Regions from separate parts of the Rahnella sp. BIGb0603 genome, predicted to be linked through region 2. Evidence: predicted binding sites of a transcription regulator. Region 2 holds the regulator's gene; each other region holds the start of a gene.
What was found. Region 2 encodes Fur, which represses iron uptake genes when iron is present. Its sites were predicted from a motif close to ATAATAATGAGAACNACTATCAA; they were not measured.
Positions count from the first base shown of each region.

Region 1: M2403_RS09570 (Nramp family divalent metal transporter) is a predicted target of Fur. The motif match lies at 3,048-3,070, and genes of this name have one in related genera.
Region 3: M2403_RS19330 (TonB-dependent siderophore receptor) is a predicted target of Fur. The motif match lies at 3,159-3,181, and genes of this name have one in related genera.

Region 1 is NZ_JANUEX010000003.1:257,502-263,537, reverse strand. It holds gene mgrA (L-glyceraldehyde 3-phosphate reductase) at 128-1,117, shown strand; gene M2403_RS09575 (DUF2502 domain-containing protein) at 1,277-1,693, shown strand; gene M2403_RS09570 (Nramp family divalent metal transporter) at 1,771-3,000, opposite strand; gene M2403_RS09565 (NupC/NupG family nucleoside CNT transporter) at 3,417-4,604, shown strand; tRNA gene M2403_RS09560 (tRNA-Ala) at 4,727-4,802, opposite strand; tRNA gene M2403_RS09555 (tRNA-Ala) at 4,876-4,951, opposite strand; gene M2403_RS09550 (formate/nitrite transporter family protein) at 5,304-6,036, shown strand, end outside.
Region 2 is NZ_JANUEX010000001.1:781,997-788,032, forward strand. It holds gene ybfF (esterase) at 1-330, shown strand, start outside; gene ybfE (LexA regulated protein) at 586-867, shown strand; gene M2403_RS03725 (methyl-accepting chemotaxis protein) at 933-2,597, opposite strand; gene fldA (flavodoxin FldA) at 3,008-3,535, shown strand; gene fur (ferric iron uptake transcriptional regulator) at 3,852-4,307, shown strand; gene chiQ (ChiQ/YbfN family lipoprotein) at 4,448-4,789, opposite strand; gene M2403_RS03745 (chitoporin ChiP) at 4,803-6,036, opposite strand, start outside.
Region 3 is NZ_JANUEX010000007.1:256,886-262,921, forward strand. It holds gene gdhA (NADP-specific glutamate dehydrogenase) at 1-702, shown strand, start outside; gene M2403_RS19330 (TonB-dependent siderophore receptor) at 773-3,043, opposite strand; gene fes (enterochelin esterase) at 3,277-4,608, shown strand; gene M2403_RS19340 (ABC transporter ATP-binding protein) at 4,597-5,400, opposite strand; gene fepG (iron-enterobactin ABC transporter permease) at 5,397-6,036, opposite strand, start outside.

The DNA.
Region 1 (6,036 bases), on a different contig from region 2:
TAAACAGGAAATAAGGATTGTTCCGGATGTGATCTGAATATCTGGAAATGCTTGTGAAAGCGCATACACTAAAAGGGCTTTTTACCTCATTCTTACATGATTCATACAATTTAAAAGAAAGGTCTCTATGCCGTATTTAGCGAGTCCCAATCGTTACGAGAAAATGGAATACCGCCGCTGTGGCCAGAGCGGGCTAAAACTCCCTGTCGTTTCCCTTGGCCTCTGGCACAATTTCGGGGATAACGCTCACTTTGAGAATGGCCGGAAGCTTATCCGCCACGCTTTCGACCACGGGATCACCCACTTTGACCTCGCCAATAACTACGGCCCGCCTCCGGGTTCTGCCGAGCAGCATTTTGGCCGTATTTTGCAGGAAGATTTGCTGCCGTATCGCGACGAGCTGATCATCTCTTCGAAAGCCGGTTACACCATGTGGGACGGCCCTTACGGCGACTGGGGATCGAAAAAATATCTGGTTGCCAGCCTGAATCAAAGCCTGAAACGCATGGGGCTGGATTACGTGGATGTCTTCTATCATCACCGCCCGGATCCGGACACACCGCTGGAAGAAACCATGGCGGCGCTGGATTTGATCGTGCGTCAGGGCAAAGCGCTGTACGTCGGCTTATCCAATTATCCCGCTGCGCGCGCCAAAGAAGCCTTTGAGATCCTCAAACAGCTCGGTACGCCGTGCCTGATTCACCAGCCGAAATACTCGATGTTTGAACGTTGGGTTGAAGCCGATTTACTCGATACGCTGGCGGATTACGGCGTGGGCTCGATTGCCTTTTCGCCACTGGCGGGCGGCGTGCTGACGGACCGCTATCTGGCGGGCATTCCTGAAGATTCCCGCGCGGCCAGCGACAGTAAATTCCTGACCGCCGAACAGCTGACGGAAGAAAAACTGGCGAAAGTGCGTAAGCTGAATGACATTGCGCAGGCGCGCGGGCAGAAACTTTCCCAGATGGCACTGGCCTGGGTGCTGCGCGGCGATCGCGTGACGTCTGTGCTGATTGGCGCCAGCAAAACCGGGCAAATTGATGATGCGGTTGGCATGATGGCTAACCGTCATTTCAGCCCGGAAGAACTGGCGACCATCGAAGCGATTTTAGTGTAAACGGTTACCCACCTGCTTAATAAACGCGCCTTTATGGAGTTTCCGTAAGGTTTCCGTTAAGGCGCGTAAATCAATCAAAACAGGATTGTAAGCAATAGAACCCACCCCCTCTTCCCCTTATAACTGTCAGCATAAATTATAAGGAATCTGGGGCAGTCTATGATTAAGCCAATACTTCTCGGAACATTGCTGTTTGCTTTGCTGCCTGCCGCAGCGCCTGCTGTACAGGCCAGCAACTTTAGTCTCAATACACCCGGTCTTTCCATCAGCATTGGCGACCGTGACCGTCGCGGTTATTACTGGGATGGGTACGACTGGCGCAACCCGAGCTGGTGGAACAGTTACCGTGGTCACAATTATGGTCATCGTGGCCCGCGCGGGGATTACTGGGACGGCTACCGCTGGCGCGATCAGGGCTGGTGGAATCATCGCCATCCACCACGTCGTCCGATGCCGCCGCCGCGTTATTATCATGGCGACCACGGACGTCCGCATTATGACCACGGCCGTGGGCCGGATCGCGGTCACGGACACGACCGGGATCACCGCGGCGGGCATGGCGATCATCGCCATTAATTCAGTGAATGACACAAACAAAAACGGGACAGCGCAAACTGTCCCGTTTTTTATGGCCTGAATCTTTCAGCCGGATATTATTTCAGCATACCGATCAGCAGATAAAGGTTGAGGCTGACGACAATCAGCACGATGATGCGCCCCGCCCACTGCACGGTTTTGGTATTCACCATTTCGCCCATGAGGCTGCGGTTACCGGTAAACGCCAGCAGCGGCAGCAACGCCAGCGCAATCCCGAAACTCAGGAGTACCTGGCTCATGACCAGAATTCGCGTGGCATCCAGCCCCATCAGAATCACGATAAAAGACGGCATCATAGTGACCGTACGGCGCACCCACAGCGGAATGTAGAATTTAACAAAGCCCTGCATCACCACCTGACCGGCCAGTGTACCCACCACGGTTGAGGATAAACCGGCAGCGACCAGGCTCAGGCCAAATGTCGTCGCAGCGGCGTGGCCGAGCAGCGGTTGCAGCGTCAGATAAGCTTCATCGAGTTCACTGATCCCGCTGTGTCCGCTGAAATGGAACGCAGCGGCGGCGGTCGCCATCATCGCCAGATTAACGAAACCGGCGATAGTCATCGCGATACCGACATCCAGTTTTGTCGCGGAATAACGCTGCTCTTTCGATGCCTTACCGCCTCGCTGAGTCAGCGAAGAGTGAAGATAAATGACGTGCGGCATGATGGTCGCGCCCAACACACCGGCGGCCAGATAGACGGAATCGCTGGTGGGCAGTGCAGGGATCAGCATGCCTTTGCCCAGCGCCACCATGCTTGGCTGAGAGAAAAACAGCTCGACAATATAGGCGGCGGCCACGAACAGCAACAAACCGGCGATAACCAGTTCCAGCGGTTTTTGCCCGCGTTTTTGCAGACCCAGGATAATAAAGGTGGCAATCCCGGTGAGCACGGCGCCCTGAAGCAGGGTAACCCCGAGAAGTAATTTGAAGCCGATCGCCGCACCGATAAACTCAGCGAGGTCGGTCGCCATCGCGATGATTTCTGCCTGCACCCAGTAAGCCCAGACGGCAGGACGCGGGAAACGGTCACGGATGTGTTCGGCGAGGTTTTTCCCGGTGGCAATACCCAGTTTGGCAGACAAGAGCTGGATCAGCATCGCCATGACATTGGCCCAGACCACCACCCACAGCAACTGATAACCATACGAGGCACCGGCCTGAATGTTAGTCGCAAAGTTGCCCGGATCGATGTAACCGATGGCGGCAATAAACGCCGGTCCCATCAGTGAAAGCTTCATCTTTCTGGCTGCGCGGCCTGTAGATTCGGCCCGGCTGTTCAGCATAGTCAGTTAACCCTTACGATTGTTACGCTTACATAAATCATAGCTAATTGATAATGATTATCAAGTGCATTTAGAATGATCTGAGTAATTACTTTGATAGGCAGTAGCGTAAGCGGCAAAGTGTGAACTGAGTGGTTAATCATTCTGTGAGCTTTCATAAAGACTTACAGAACGCTTTTTCCTAAAACAGACATTTACTGGCCAGATTCAGAACGCATTACGGCACATGATAAAACTAGCACAAGAATGCTAACTGTGCTTAGTTTTATTAACATCTTGATTTTTTGTGTGATAGGCCTCGATTTGTTGCAATTCGTGTCTGTAATTTCTATATTTGCAAGCGACTTCACGTTTTAAATGTACGCGTTACATAAAATGTCCGTCGAAATATAGCCTGCCTCTAATTTGGAGCACCCATGTCCCGAATATTGCACTTTGTATTAGCGTTGGCCGTTGTCGCTGCACTCGCTTTACTGGTGAGCCGTGACCGGAAGAATATCCGTTTACGTTTCATTGTTCAGCTGTTGGTCATCGAAGTCTTATTAGCCTATTTCTTCCTGAACTCTTCAATCGGTTTAGGTTTTGTGAAAGGCTTCTCAGACTTGTTTGAGAAATTATTAGGATTCGCTGCGGAAGGGACCGGCTTCGTATTTGGAGGCATGAGCGATAAAGGATTAGCGTTCTTCTTCTTGAAAGTCTTGTGTCCGATCGTGTTTATTTCCGCACTGATCGGTATTTTACAACACATTCGGGTACTGCCTTTCGTCATCCGTATCATCGGTACAGTCTTGTCGAAAATTAATGGCATGGGAAAACTGGAATCTTTCAACGCCATCAGCTCCCTGATTTTGGGTCAGTCAGAAAACTTTATCGCGTATAAAGATATTCTGGGCAAAATGTCTGAAAAACGTATGTACACCATGGCAGCCACAGCTATGTCGACCGTTTCTATGTCGATTGTGGGTGCGTACATGACCATGCTGGAACCGCGCTTCGTTGTTGCTGCGCTGGTGCTTAACATGTTCAGTACCTTCATCGTACTGTCGTTAATTAACCCTTATAAAGTTGATTCAGAAGAAGACCTGCAAATCGGTAACACGCACCAGGGTCAGAGCTTCTTTGAAATGCTGGGTGAATACATCCTGGCCGGTTTCAAAGTCGCGATCATCGTTGCAGCCATGCTGATTGGTTTCATCGCTCTGATTTCCTGCCTGAATGCGCTGTTCGATGTGGTGTTCGGTATCACCTTCCAGGGCGTGCTGGGTTATGTCTTCTATCCATTCGCATGGATGATGGGCGTGCCAAGTCACGAAGCGTTGCAGGTCGGCAGTATCATGGCAACCAAACTGGTTTCCAATGAATTCGTTGCGATGCTGGATCTGCAAAAAGTGGCGACCGAACTTTCACCACGCGGCGTGGGCATCTTGTCCGTGTTCCTGGTGTCTTTCGCCAACTTCTCGTCTATCGGTATCGTTGCCGGCGCTATCAAAGGCCTGAACGAACACCAGGGCAACGTAGTTTCACGCTTCGGCCTGAAACTGCTGTACGGCTCAACGCTGGTCAGCGTGTTGTCAGCTTCTATCGCGGGTCTGGTACTGGCGTAGTAAGTAGCAACAGAACGACAAAGAAAGGCGCTCCGGCGCCTTTTTTTATGCCTGCAATTCAGGGAACCGAAAGGGATATAGCAGAAAACAAAAAACCCGCCGAAGCGGGTTTCTTTAATATTTGGTGGAGATAAGCGGGATCGAACCGCTGACCTCTTGCATGCCATGCAAGCGCTCTCCCAGCTGAGCTATACCCCCACACGAGGTCGTCCACATTGTACTTCTTGTGTTCCCTTTTAAGGAACTCACCCACTCACTCTGGTAAGTAAGTTGGTGGAGATAAGCGGGATCGAACCGCTGACCTCTTGCATGCCATGCAAGCGCTCTCCCAGCTGAGCTATACCCCCAATTCGTGCCCGTAAAAACGGGTGAACGGGGCGCATAATATGAAACGTCGCTAACCCTGTCAACGGCTAAATCCGTTTCTCAATTCAAGCGCTGAAAAAGCCGCCAAATACCCCATTTTGCAGGGAAAAAACCTCTGCCCTCACCGAAATTTTTGGTGTGATGAATTGTTTTACAATTTGCCCGCCAGCCCGCGTGGTGACTAGCTTTATGATCTGCCTAAGCATTTTCTTAACATCTATGTCTGAATGATTAATGAAATGTTAGCAGACTATGAAGATCGGCTTGTTTTGAGATAATTCTAAGAATAGACTGCTCGCGCAATAATCATAACTTACTACTTCGAGCAATCTCATGTCCTTGTATTCACCTAAAGAAATCGCATCCATCGCTGTCACGGCAGGCGTTAATAAAAGCCATGCTTCCGTGTTGAATTTGTTAATTTTGGGCTTTCTGGCCGGCGCATTCATCGCCACCGGTTTCCTGCTGGATCTGCACGTAATAGGGACGTTACCTGCATCCTGGGGATCATTCAGTAACTTACTGGGCGCCGCCGTGTTCCCGGTAGGGATTATTCTGACCGTTTTAGCAGGGGGAGAACTGCTGACAGGTAATATGATGACCTTACCTATCGCCTGGTTCGCGCGTCAGATCAGCCTTTACGCTGTTCTGCGCAACTGGTTCTGGGTGACCCTCGCTAACCTGCTGGGCAGTCTGGCCGTGGCCTATTTCTTCGGCCACGTTCTGGGGCTGACCGAAGGCGCTTTCCTGAGCAAAACCGTCGCCACCGCCACCGCAAAAGTGAATGCAGACTTTATGCATGCCTTCATTTCCGGTATTGGCTGCAACTGGCTGGTGTGTCTGGCGATCTGGCTGGCGTTCGCCAGTAAAGAAGTCGGCGGCAAAGTGATCGGGATGTGGTTCCCGGTGATGGCATTCGTGGCTATCGGCTTCCAGCACGTCGTTGCAAACATGTTCATCGTGCCTGCGGCAATCTTTGCCGGTGCATTGAGCTGGTCACAGTACTTCCCGAACTTCGCAGCCGTGTTCCTCGGCAACGCGGTCGGTGGCGCGGGCTTCGTGGGCC
Region 2 (6,036 bases):
ATGCGTGAGTATATAAAGGAAGACGGGGTGATTCAGTTTCTGCTGAAATCCTTCCAGCAGGGAGAATGGCGCTTCAATGTGCCGGTTCTGCTGAACGAGTATGCCAAAATTGTCGGCTGGGAAGAGGTTCCGGCGTCGGATCGTCCGGCGCTGTTCATCCGTGGCGGGGATTCGCCTTATGTGCAGGATGCGTATCGCGAAGATATTGGCCGCCAGTTCCCGCAGGCAAAAGCCTATGTAGTCGCCGGAGCCGGTCATTGGGTGCACGCAGAAAAACCCGACGCCGTCCTGCGCGCTGTGCATCGTTTCATCGATTCGCCGTCGGTTTAACATCCTGGGGATAAATTGTGCAAAAAGTCTGCACAACTTCGAAAGTTAACGTGAAATCAGGGCAATCAGGCGTTGTGAACCCCAGGCGCGCCAGTGTATGATTGCGCGCTATAATTTTGCCGCCCCGTTTTACTCGAAGTGAGTTACGGGGGGTAAATTGGGTCAGGGTTTCTTAGCCCGAAATGTGTGAAACGCTCGTCAGGAATCGGCTTGCCGTTTTCCGATGTAAAAACTTCCCTGGTTGTACCGCTACCTATGGCAAAAGAACAACTGGATCGCACGACGATTGATCTGTTCGCAGATGACCGCCGTCCGGGGCGTCCAAAAACTAATCCGCTTTCCCGTGATGAACAGCTCAGGATCAACAAGCGCAACCAGTTACGCCGCGATAAAGCGAGCGGTCTGCGTCGCGTAGAGCTGAAAATGAACGCCGATGCTGTTGATACCCTCAATAAGCTGGCAGAAGAACGCAATATCAGTCGTAGCGAACTGATTGAAGAGATGTTGCTGTCGCATCTTAACGGTCAGGAAGGCTGATAAAAAAGCGGATAACCTCCCGGTTATCCGCCTGTTTTCTTTCCTTTTACGCCTTAACTCTCATCTCAGAACGTTTCCCAGTTTGCACTGCTTTTCGATGTCATTACACCGGTTGCAGGCCGTAACAACGGCTGAGAAACCACGCTGGCGGGTCGTTTTCCGACATTCGTGATACTGTCTTTGAGTTTGAACGTCGCGACGGCGTTGTTCAGCAATGCAGCCTGCTCTTCCAGCGAAACCGCCGCGTGTGAAGCCTGTTCCACCAGTGCGGCGTTCTGCTGCGTTACGCTGTCCATTTGTGTGACTGCTACCGCAACCTGGCTGATGCCTTTGCTTTGCTCATCAGACGCCGAAGCGATTTCCGCCATAATATCCGTGACATGCGTGATTGAACGCACCACTTCGTTCATTGTCTGACCGGCGTTTTCCACCAGTTTTGAACCGCTGTCGACGCGGGAAACGGATTCACTGATCAGTGATTCGATTTCTTTCGCCGCCTGCGCACTGCGCTGGGCCAGATTTCGGACTTCACTGGCAACCACCGCGAATCCACGCCCCTGTTCGCCTGCGCGCGCGGCTTCTACCGCGGCATTCAGCGCCAGAATGTTGGTCTGGAAGGCAATGCTGTTAATAACCGAGGTGATCTCTGCAATTTTCTTCGAGCTGCCGGAGATATCTTTCATGGTGCTGACGACGTCAGCCACAATGTTACCGCCTTTTTGCGCGGTAGAAGACGCTTCCATCACCAGCTGGCTCGCGTGATGCGCATTGTCTGCGTTGTGTTTTACCGTTGCAGTCAGTTCTTCCATACTGGCTGCCGTTTCTTCCAGTGCAGACGCCTGTTCTTCGGTTCGGGAAGACAGATCATTATTCCCGGCAGAGATTTCGGACGCGCCCTGATAGATGTGGTTGGTACAGTTGCGGATGGTCTGAACGGTATTTTCCAGACTGGACTGCATAACGTTGAGCAACGGGATCAGTTTACCCGCGCAGTTTTTGCCGAACTCTTCCAGATAATGCGTCAGGTCGCCGCTGGCAATTACGGCGAAATGATCGCGGATTTTATCCAGCGGTTTCACCAGTGCCATCACCAGATAACGGTCGGTCAGCAGCAAAATAAGCAGGCCGAGAGAAAAAGCCGTCAGCAGAATAACTTTGCTGTAATAAGTCAGATGGTTTGATTTGGTCTGCGCCGCCTCGAAATCGACCGCAATCTGCCCGCTGACTTTCGTCATTGAGGCACCAAAATTGCGGCTCAGCGCTGGAACGGTATCGTTCGCCAGCTGATTATAGGCATCGAAATTTTTGCCGATGGCCGCTGAATATAACGGCGTAACGCCTTGCGCGACCAGACTTTCCCAACTGGAGACCAGTTCCTGAACTGACGCTTCATCTAATCCCGGATGCGGAGCCGTTTTGAAACTCGCCAGCGCCTGTGACAGACCATCGAGTGACTGTTTTGCCGTATCAAAAATTTCCTGCCCTTTTGACGGATCCGCCTGGAGCTGCCCCACGGCACGACTTAAACGTGTCACGGTACGAAAGTACTGATCATTTCCTTTATTGATCAGCGCCATATTGTTGACCAGTTCGGTACTGTTTTGGGTGTTCTGAGTCAGCGTATTCAGGGAGGTGACGGTGTAAATAGACACACTCGCCCACATGACGCAAAAAATGCCCAGAATCGTTAATAATGCGGCCCTGATGGTAATATTTTTTAAAAACTGCACGATATGCCTCTCTCGAAACAGGACTGTTTCTGGTCTGAGGATTGACGGGGATGCGGAGAATCAAGACAGGTAGCCAGCAGGCGTTTGCCCCCGGACATGTTTGAACACCTCTCCGGGCATCGATTTCTTTATTATGTTGAGATTCCTCTCGCATCATCTATCGGCGTTCAACGGGCAAACTTAAGGAGTGGCGGGAATTATTTCTTAATTTTGCTTTTGCCCTCAATAAGTTTGAGGTTATTAAAAGCACACGAAGGCGATAACACTTAAAAAGATTGCCCGATAAACTTATTCACCAGTTAAGAAGGCGAGCTGAAACATATTCTCCGCCGCGCGAGTTTGCTATCATCTGCGTTATTATTGCCTGCAATGCAGAGCACTTCATTAAGAACAAGAGGTTAGGTAATCTTATGGCCGTAGTAGGTATCTTCTTTGGATCCGATACAGGTAACACCGAAAACATCGCGAAAATGATCCAGAAGCAATTGGGTAAAGATGTTGCAGAGGTGCATGACATTGCGAAGAGCAGCAAAGAGGATCTGGAAAAATTCGATATTTTGCTGATCGGTATTCCAACCTGGTATTACGGTGAAGCGCAGTGTGACTGGGACGACTTTTTCCCGACGCTGGAAGAGATAGATTTCGAAGGTAAGCTGGTTGCGCTGTTTGGCTGCGGCGACCAGGAAGACTATGCCGAATACTTCTGTGATGCGCTCGGTACCGTGCGTGACATCATCGAGCCACGCGGCGCGGTGATCGTAGGTCACTGGCCAACTGAAGGCTATCACTTCGAAGCTTCAAAAGGTCTGGCTGATGATACGCACTTCATCGGGCTGGCAATTGACGAAGATCGTCAGCCGGAACTGACCAACGAACGTGTTGATGCATGGGTCAAACAGATCACAGAAGAACTGAGCCTTTCAGAAATTATTGGCTAAAAACCCTGTTGGCCCTGAGGATTTATTCTACAATTGAAGGGCCAAACTATTACTGAAATTAACAATTTAACCGCTACAAAATTGTAACTTTCGGTGGTATCAAGGTACACTGAGTTCATCTGTTTTTTCTATCGATCAAGTCGTTGCATTATTGAATGTGACAGGCATTTTGTGATCTTTATTAACAGGCTACGTTTTTGAGAATCGGCACACTTCCCTTAAACGAAGAATCCTTAAACGACAAATTTTTGTGCCGCCGATGCCACAGGCTGCATGCCTCAACTTGATTAGCACATAGTAACAGGACTGAATCCGCATGACTGACAACAACACCGCACTGAAGAAAGCCGGCTTAAAAGTCACGCTTCCGCGCCTCAAAATCCTGGAAGTGCTGCAAGCGCCGGAAGGTCATCACGTTAGTGCGGAAGATCTTTATAAGCAACTGATTGATATGGGCGAAGAAATTGGTCTGGCCACGGTTTACCGTGTTCTTAACCAGTTTGATGATGCCGGTATCGTCACCCGTCATAACTTCGAAGGCGGCAAGTCTGTTTTCGAACTGACTCAGCAACATCATCATGATCACCTGATCTGCCTTGATTGCGGCCGCGTTATTGAATTCCGCGACGAATACATTGAAGGCCGTCAGCGTGAGATTGCGAAGAAACACGGTATTAAACTGACCAACCACAGTCTGTATCTGTACGGACACTGTGAAGCGGGCGATTGCCGCGAAGATGAATCTTTGCACAATGACAAACCTGCGCAGTAATCTGCACGGTCAGTCCGAATAAATTAACCGCTGAAAGGCGGTTTTTTTATGTCTGTGTTCCAGGATGAGAGTTAAAACGCAAAACCCCGGCAAGCCGGGGTTTTGCGTTCCATGATGGTGCTTGTTTCAGATCCCTGCTTTTAGTTAACCGGATTAGGTGCGTTATTGGCTTTGATTTCCTGCCAGATCTTGCCGCAATCCGCCGCATACGCCTGCCCGTCACCGGTCTTACGCGCCGTCAGACAGCGCTGATAATCCACCACACGAACCGTTTCCTGTTCCGCAAATTTCTGGTGGGCTTTTTCCTGTTTGAGCTTGTTCAGCAATACCTGACAGGAGGCCAGTTTGTCCGGATTGCCTTCTGCCGAATTAATACACGCGCTGTATGCCTCACGCGTTTGAGAAATCTGAGCCTGATCCGCGGTTGGCGCACAACCTGCCAGCACAACGGAGGAAACCACAATCATCAGTAATTTTTTCATCGACATAGCGACCTCAGAAAATAGTGAATGGAGCGATAACGATGAATTTCACGTCTTTTTCATCCTGGAAAATGTTGCCGTACCCGCCGCCCCAGCTCGGGATATCCGAGTGGTTGTCGTACTGGGTGTAATGCAGTTTGAACAGCGTACCTTTCGCGCGCCCTTCCTGAATGGTGTACAGCGCATCAAGGCTCCAGGCACTTTCTTTCAGGCGCTGGCTCTGATCATAGATTGGATTGGTACTCGGTTTGGCATCCCACGCGTAAACATAAGAACCGCCCACTGCGAAGCCCGGCAGATCCCATTTCGCCAGATCGTAAAGTACGCCTGCGTACACCGCTTTTTCGCCGTTGGCGTTGAAGTCAGAACGGTTGTCCCACCACACATCAAGACGTCCGTTAGAAGAAGAATACGTCGGGGTCATGCGTTGTAAAAAATAACCCTGATTCCCCTCAGCTTTGACCATCGTCCCTTCCAGACGCCAGTTGAACTGGCCGGTGGTGTAACCGAAAGTCAGTGCCTGCAACCAGGCCAGACCGTCATACAGGCTGTTCGGATCGTTCTGGTTGCTGATACGATCTTCCGCACCATAGAATTGGTAGCTGGTGGTGAGCGGATTGCCCATCAGATCAATTTTGTACGACGCTTTGGCGAAGTACTGATCGACGTAACTTTCTGCCTGACCGAATGCCGCTTCCAGTACGAGATCATTTTTGAAGTCGTATTTCGCACCCAGCGAGTGGATATAGGAAACACCGGTTTTCTTGTCGTTCTGGCGGAAATCATCCATCTCCAGATGCCACGGCGATTTGTATTCATCTGCCCACATGTAGGAGAAACTCAGTTCGCCCGGATCGCCAAAATCATGTTTATACCCGGCTTCGGCACCGCGATAGGTACCCGGCATAAAGCTCCAGTGCGGGGCGATCAGCGTTTGTCCGGTGGGCTGAATGTAACCAGCATGGCCCCAGAATCCGCCGTATTTGAATTTACCGGCCGCTTTGTAGAGGCTGACGCCACCTTTATCGCCGGAATAGTCTTCGTCATACGCATGGTTTTTGGAGGAGAACGCGATTTCGTTCGGATGACCGCTGTCGCTGGCTTCGGCTAATTCGATCGCGGTAAATGCGGCGACGTCGATACCGAACATGTCCCAGGCATAGCCGGAAGAGAAATCAAGGTTCAGGTTGGCGGTCGCGTGCGAAAGGTTGGTGGCGTATTTATCGTAATCGGGGTTATTCACCGTG
Region 3 (6,036 bases), on a different contig from region 2:
CTGATTTATTTCACTGAATCCATGCTTAAACGTCACGGTCTGGATTTTGAAGGCATGCGTGTGGCGGTGTCCGGCTCGGGTAACGTGGCGCAATATGCAATTGAAAAAGCCATGTCGCTGGGCGCGCGTGTGATTACGGCGTCAGATTCAAACGGCACCGTGGTCGATGAAGCCGGTTTCACGCGGGAAAAACTGGTGCTGCTGACAGAAATCAAAGCCAGCCGCGATGGCCGCGTATCTGATTACGCGCAAAAACTGGGGTTGACGTATCTCGAAGGCCAGCAGCCGTGGAATGTGCCGGTAGACATCGCGCTGCCGTGCGCTACCCAAAATGAGCTGGGCGTGGAAGCGGCCCGGGTGCTGATCGGCAACGGCGTAAAAGCCGTGGCGGAAGGCGCAAATATGCCGACGACCATTGAAGCCACTGACCTGTTCGTTGAAGCGGGCGTGTTGTTCGCGCCGGGTAAAGCGGCCAATGCTGGTGGCGTGGCGACGTCCGGGCTGGAGATGGCACAAAACGCCGCGCGTCTGAGCTGGAAAGCTGAAGAAGTGGACGCACGCTTACGTCACATCATGCTCGATATTCATCATTCATGCGTGGAGTACGGCGGTGAAGGCAGGCAGACGCAGTATGTGCGCGGCGCCAATATCGCCGGTTTCGTGAAAGTCGCGGATGCCATGCAGGCGCAGGGCGTGCTGTAACCTGAAAGTCCGTTGCAGAAACAATATAGCCACCTTTGCAGGTGGCTTTTTTACCGGTCAGAGGCTGAGCTTAGAAGTGCGTGTTCAGACTCATGTAAAAAGTCCGGCCCGGTTCGTTGTAGGTTGCTGCACCCGCACCGTACATATAGGCGTTGGTGGTGGCGTTACCCACTGTCTGGGCATTGCCCGCACGGAACTGACGCTTGTCGAACACGTTATCAATACCGGCGGTTACGCTGACATTTTTAGTCGCAACGTAGGTGCCGCTCAGGCCGACCACTGAATACGGGCTGACTTCATTCTTCTCACTTCCGGTTACGGCTTCACCTTTGTAGTTGTATTTTTTCGGCTTCTGACGGCCATACCAGGTCAGGGTGGACTGCACGGAGAAATCTTCCGTTGCCTGCCAGCTCAGCGTGGAGTTGACCGTAAATTCAGGGATGATCGACAGATAATCGCCGGTCTCTTTGTTTTTACTTTCAATCATGTAAGTCCCGTTGTTATTCCAGGAAATGGTACTGGTGACCGGAATATTCAACGTCCCTTCCAGACCCTGAACGACGGCTTTAGGAACGTTTTGCCATTTATAAACGTCAGTGGTGCCCGTCGTTGATGTGCCGGTTGGCAGATAACCCGCCTCGATTTTGTTGCGGTAATCGTTACGGAAGTACGTCACGCCTGCCTGATAGCCGTTGCGGTGGAACTCAAGACCGATCTCTTTGTTGATGCTGGTTTCTGCATCGAGATCTTTATTCCCTACCAGATAACAGCCACCGCCGCTGGCGGCACAACCCTGGCCTTTACTGTAAAGCACGTAGTTCGGGTTGGTCTGATACAGGCTTGGCGCTTTGTAGGCACGCGCGATCCCCATTTTCAGCGTGAAGTCATCGCCCAGTTCCTGAGACAGGTTCAGGGAAGGACTCCAGTTATTGCCGACAATAGAATGATGATCGAAACGAAGGCCCGGAACCAGCATCGTGCTGTCGGTCAGTTCGATGTTATCTTCCGCAAACAGCGAGAAGATTTCCGCCTGCGAATACGGGCTGCGACCGGTGCTGTCGATACCGTCAATGGCACCGCCGAGCATAGACTGAACGTTGGAAGACGGGTCTTTCATCTTTTGCTGGTTCCATTCAGTGCCCAACGTGGCGGTTTGCGGCACGCCTAAATCAAACGGAATACTGACTTCGCTGTGCGCAAGAATGTCGCCCAGCGCGATGGTGTTGAAGCTGTCGTCAGAGAAGATCCCCTCCGTGCCGCCCGCCAGACCTTCATCCATGCGTGAGTTACGGGTTTTTTCGTACTGCACATAGTTGGTGGTGGAAATGCCATTGTCCCATGCGCCTTTGTACGTCAGGGCGTAGGACTGGCGGTAAATACGGTTGGTCTCTTTGCCGTACATACTTTTAACCAGCGCACTGGTATTGGTGTTTTGCGTGTCACCGGCGTACAGGTTGCCCTGACGGCTGTTGGACACCTCAAACTCAAGTGACTGCATGCGGGCGAAATCCCAGTGCAGCATGGCGTCGATATTTTTATTGATGACGCCTTCGCGACCGGCCGGAACGGTGTCGGCATAGGTGCCGGTGCGTTCGGACTGATGGCCGTCGTTGATATACTGCGAATCAGCCTGTGTTTTGCTGTAGCCGCCAAACAGACGGAAACTGAACTGGTCGCTGAGCGGGCCGGACAGGCTGAAATCGGTGCGTTTCGTTGAACCTTCTTCTTTATGCTGTGGCGCGTTCATGTAGGTATTCCATGAGCCGTGCCATTCGCTGGTGTCTTTTTTGGTGATGATATTCACCACGCCGCCCGCCGCACCGTTGCCATAACGCGCGGCCGCCGGGCCGCGGATCACTTCGATGCGATCAATCATATCTGGCGGAACCCAGCTGGTATCGCCGCGGGTATCACGCTCGCCGCGCCAGCCCTGACGCACGGAGTTACGGCTGTTCACCGGTAAACCGTCGATCAGGATCAGGGTGTTTTCCGGGCCCATGCCGCGGATATCAATCTGGCGGTTGTTCCCGCGCTGTCCGCTGGTGGAGTTACCGGTCAGGTTTACGCCGGGCATGGTGCGGATCAGTTCGTTGATGTCGCGTGCCGGTGGGCGTTTTTGGATTTCATCAGACGTAATGGTGGAAACACCCGGAGCCTGAAGATTTTGCTGTGCAGCGGTGACGACCAGCGTGTCTTCGGTTTTTTTCGGCGTTTCAGCGGCCGTAGTCCCGGTTTCTGTTGCGGTTGTTGCGGAGGTTTCTGCTGCGCTGACGGGGAAAGTAAGCGCTGATCCCAGCCCGATTAAGGTTGCCAGCGAATAATGTGGTAGCCTGCTTTTCATGTCGGATTCTGCCCTGAAATTCCATCCTTTCCTGAAAAATAGCGAGATTGAACAGGAGGATGGCCTGTTGTGTGTGTAGTTTTTGTTGACCCGCGTTACGGGCGGTAACACACTATTGCAAATAAAAACAATTATCAATTAGATTCCCATTCCTAATTTGTAGGGAAAGTGTAAAGCGCCATACCGGGAATGTTTTTTCTTGTCTGCCAGAAGGCTGTAAAGCGTAAAAAATGATGAAATATCAGCATCCGCAAAAACCTGCGGCTCAGGTCATGTTGTTGGAACCTCTGGCTGGAAGTGCCGCGTGGTGGAATGAAATTGCTGCGCGGGGAACGCCGTGGACGGAACCTTCGCGCGAAGGTTTTTATCGTGTGACGTTCTTCTGGCGGGATCCGCAGGGCAACGAAACGACTTCGGAGACCCAGCGTGTCTGGATCAACATCAACGGCATCACCGATCACCATCAGTCGTCGCCGCCGCAGAGTTTGCAGCGGCTGGCCGGAACGGATGTCTGGCACTGGCAGACCGAATTGCGTGCGGACTGGCGCGGAAGCTACAGCCTGATCCCACGTACCGAATCCGGTGCTGAATTTCCGCAAAATAACGATGATTATCAGAGCATGCTTGCCGCGCGTGAATGGTGGAAAAACCTCTTCCGCCACGCGACGCACGATCCGCTGAATCCGCATCGCCCGTGGCCCGGTGCAAAATCCCATGCGTTGTCCGGCCTGCATATGCCGGAAGCGTTGCCACAGCCCGCCTGGGAAGAGTTTGATCTTGATGGCCCGAAAGCGCCGCAAGCTCCGGCGGCGTTACAAACATTCCGCTGGAAAAGTGCGCGTCTGGGGAATATGCGAAACGTCTGGGTGTTTACCACCGGCGAAAGCCAGGAGCCTGCCTTGCGCCCGCTGGCGATCCTGCTCGACGGCCAGTTTTGGGCGAAACAGATGCCCGTCTGGCAGCCACTGACGCAGCTCACGCGCGAAGGGGCGCTGCCCGACGCGGTGTATGTGCTGATCGATGTTATTGATATTCAAACCCGCAGCCGCGAGCTGACCTGCAATCCGGAGTTCTGGCTGGCGGTGCAGGACGAGTTATTGCCGCAGGTGAAAAAACGGGCCGCGCACAGCGATAACGCGCAAAAAACGGTGGTCGCAGGGCAGAGTTTTGGTGGCCTTTCGTCGCTGTATGCCGGTTTGCACTGGCCTGAACTTTTCGGGTGCGTGCTGAGTCAGTCGGGGTCTTTCTGGTGGCCGCGCCGCCATCGTCAGCAAGCCAGTGATGATCAGCAAGAAGCGGAAAGCATCCTGTCGCAGGTTGAAAAAGGACTGGGGGAACGCAGCCATTTGAAAATCTTTATGGAAGCCGGCAGAAACGAAAAGCTGATTTATGACGTGAATAATCAGATGGAGGCGCTGCTGAAACCGACCCCCAATCAGGTGCGTTACCGGGTGCTGGAAGGCGGGCACGACGCGCTGTGGTGGCGCGGCGGTTTGCTCGACGGCCTGTGCAGTCTGTGGGATGAGACACAGTGGGCCGCCGGAGATCCTCCGTCAAACGGCTAAATTGCCGAGCGGAATAATTAACGGCGTATGTGACACCGGGCAGTCGATGATTGAGCAACGCAATCCGAAAACCTGCTCAATCAGTTCCGGCGTCACGATATCGGCAGGCGCGCCTTCTGCGAGGATTTTTCCGTCGCGCATGGCGATAAGATGCCCGGCGTAGCGGCAGGCCTGATTCAGATCGTGCAGCACGACGACCAGCGTCCGGCCATTTTCCTGATTCAGGCGACACATCAACTCCATCAAATCAATCTGATGGGCGATATCCAGCCAGGTCGTCGGCTCGTCCAAAAGCAGCAACGGCGTTTGCTGCGCCAGCACCATGGCAATCCACACCCGCTGCCGCTGCCCGCCGGACAGTGAATTTACCGTGCTTTCCGCCAGTTCATAAACTCCGGTTGCCCGCATCGCGTCATCGACTGCCTGCGTGTCCTGCGCATTCCAGCGGCTGAACAGATTCTGGTGCGGATAGCGCCCGCGACCGACCAGATCGGCCACCGTGATATCACCCGGCGCGGTCGAACTTTGCGGTAATAAGCCCAGCCTTTTTGCCACGTCTTTCGTGCCGTAATCGCTAATCAGTTTTCCGTCGAGAAAAACCGTGCCGGACTGCGGCTGCATCAGGCGGCTCAGCGTACGTAATAACGTCGATTTCCCGCAGGCGTTAGGCCCGATAATCACCGTTAGTTTTCCTTCCGGGATCGACACCGATAAATCCCGCACAATGACTTTTTTGTCGTAACCGAGCGTCAGGTTCTGCGCATACAGCGGTGAAAAATATTCAGTCTTCATGAACGGCGGGACTCCCGGATGAGCAAACCAATCAGATAAATACCGCCGAGACTGACGGTGAGCACGCCGACGGGCAGTTGATAAGGGAGGAAGAGACGTTGCGCCGCGACGTCTGCGGCGAGCAGCAGCAGTGCGCCGGTCAGCGCGGCAAAAAATAACGCGTGCTGCTGGCTGGCGCACAGGCGTCGGGAAATCTGTGGTGCCACCAGCGCGATAAAGGAAATGGGTCCGGCCAGCGCCGTCGCGGCGGCGGTTAATGCCACACCCGCCAGCATCAGCAGCAGGCGTGAACGTTCCACCGGGACACCCAGCGCGCACGCGGTATCGTCACCCATTTCCAGCAAACGCATTCGCGAGGAAAGCAGCCGGGCGAGGAACAGAGCCAAGACAATCAGGGCGATCACCGGCAGGCTTTTTTCCCATGTAATTCCGTTGAGCGAACCCGCATGCCATAACCCGGCGGTGAGCGCAGACTCAAGCGAGGCGTTGATAATCAGCCAGGTATTGCCCGCAATCAGCAGTGCACGCACACTGATACCGACGATAATCAGGCGGAAGGTTTCGACGCCCTGACGCCATGCCAGCGCATAAACCAGCAGCGCACTGACGATGCCTCCGGCCATGGCGCAGATCATG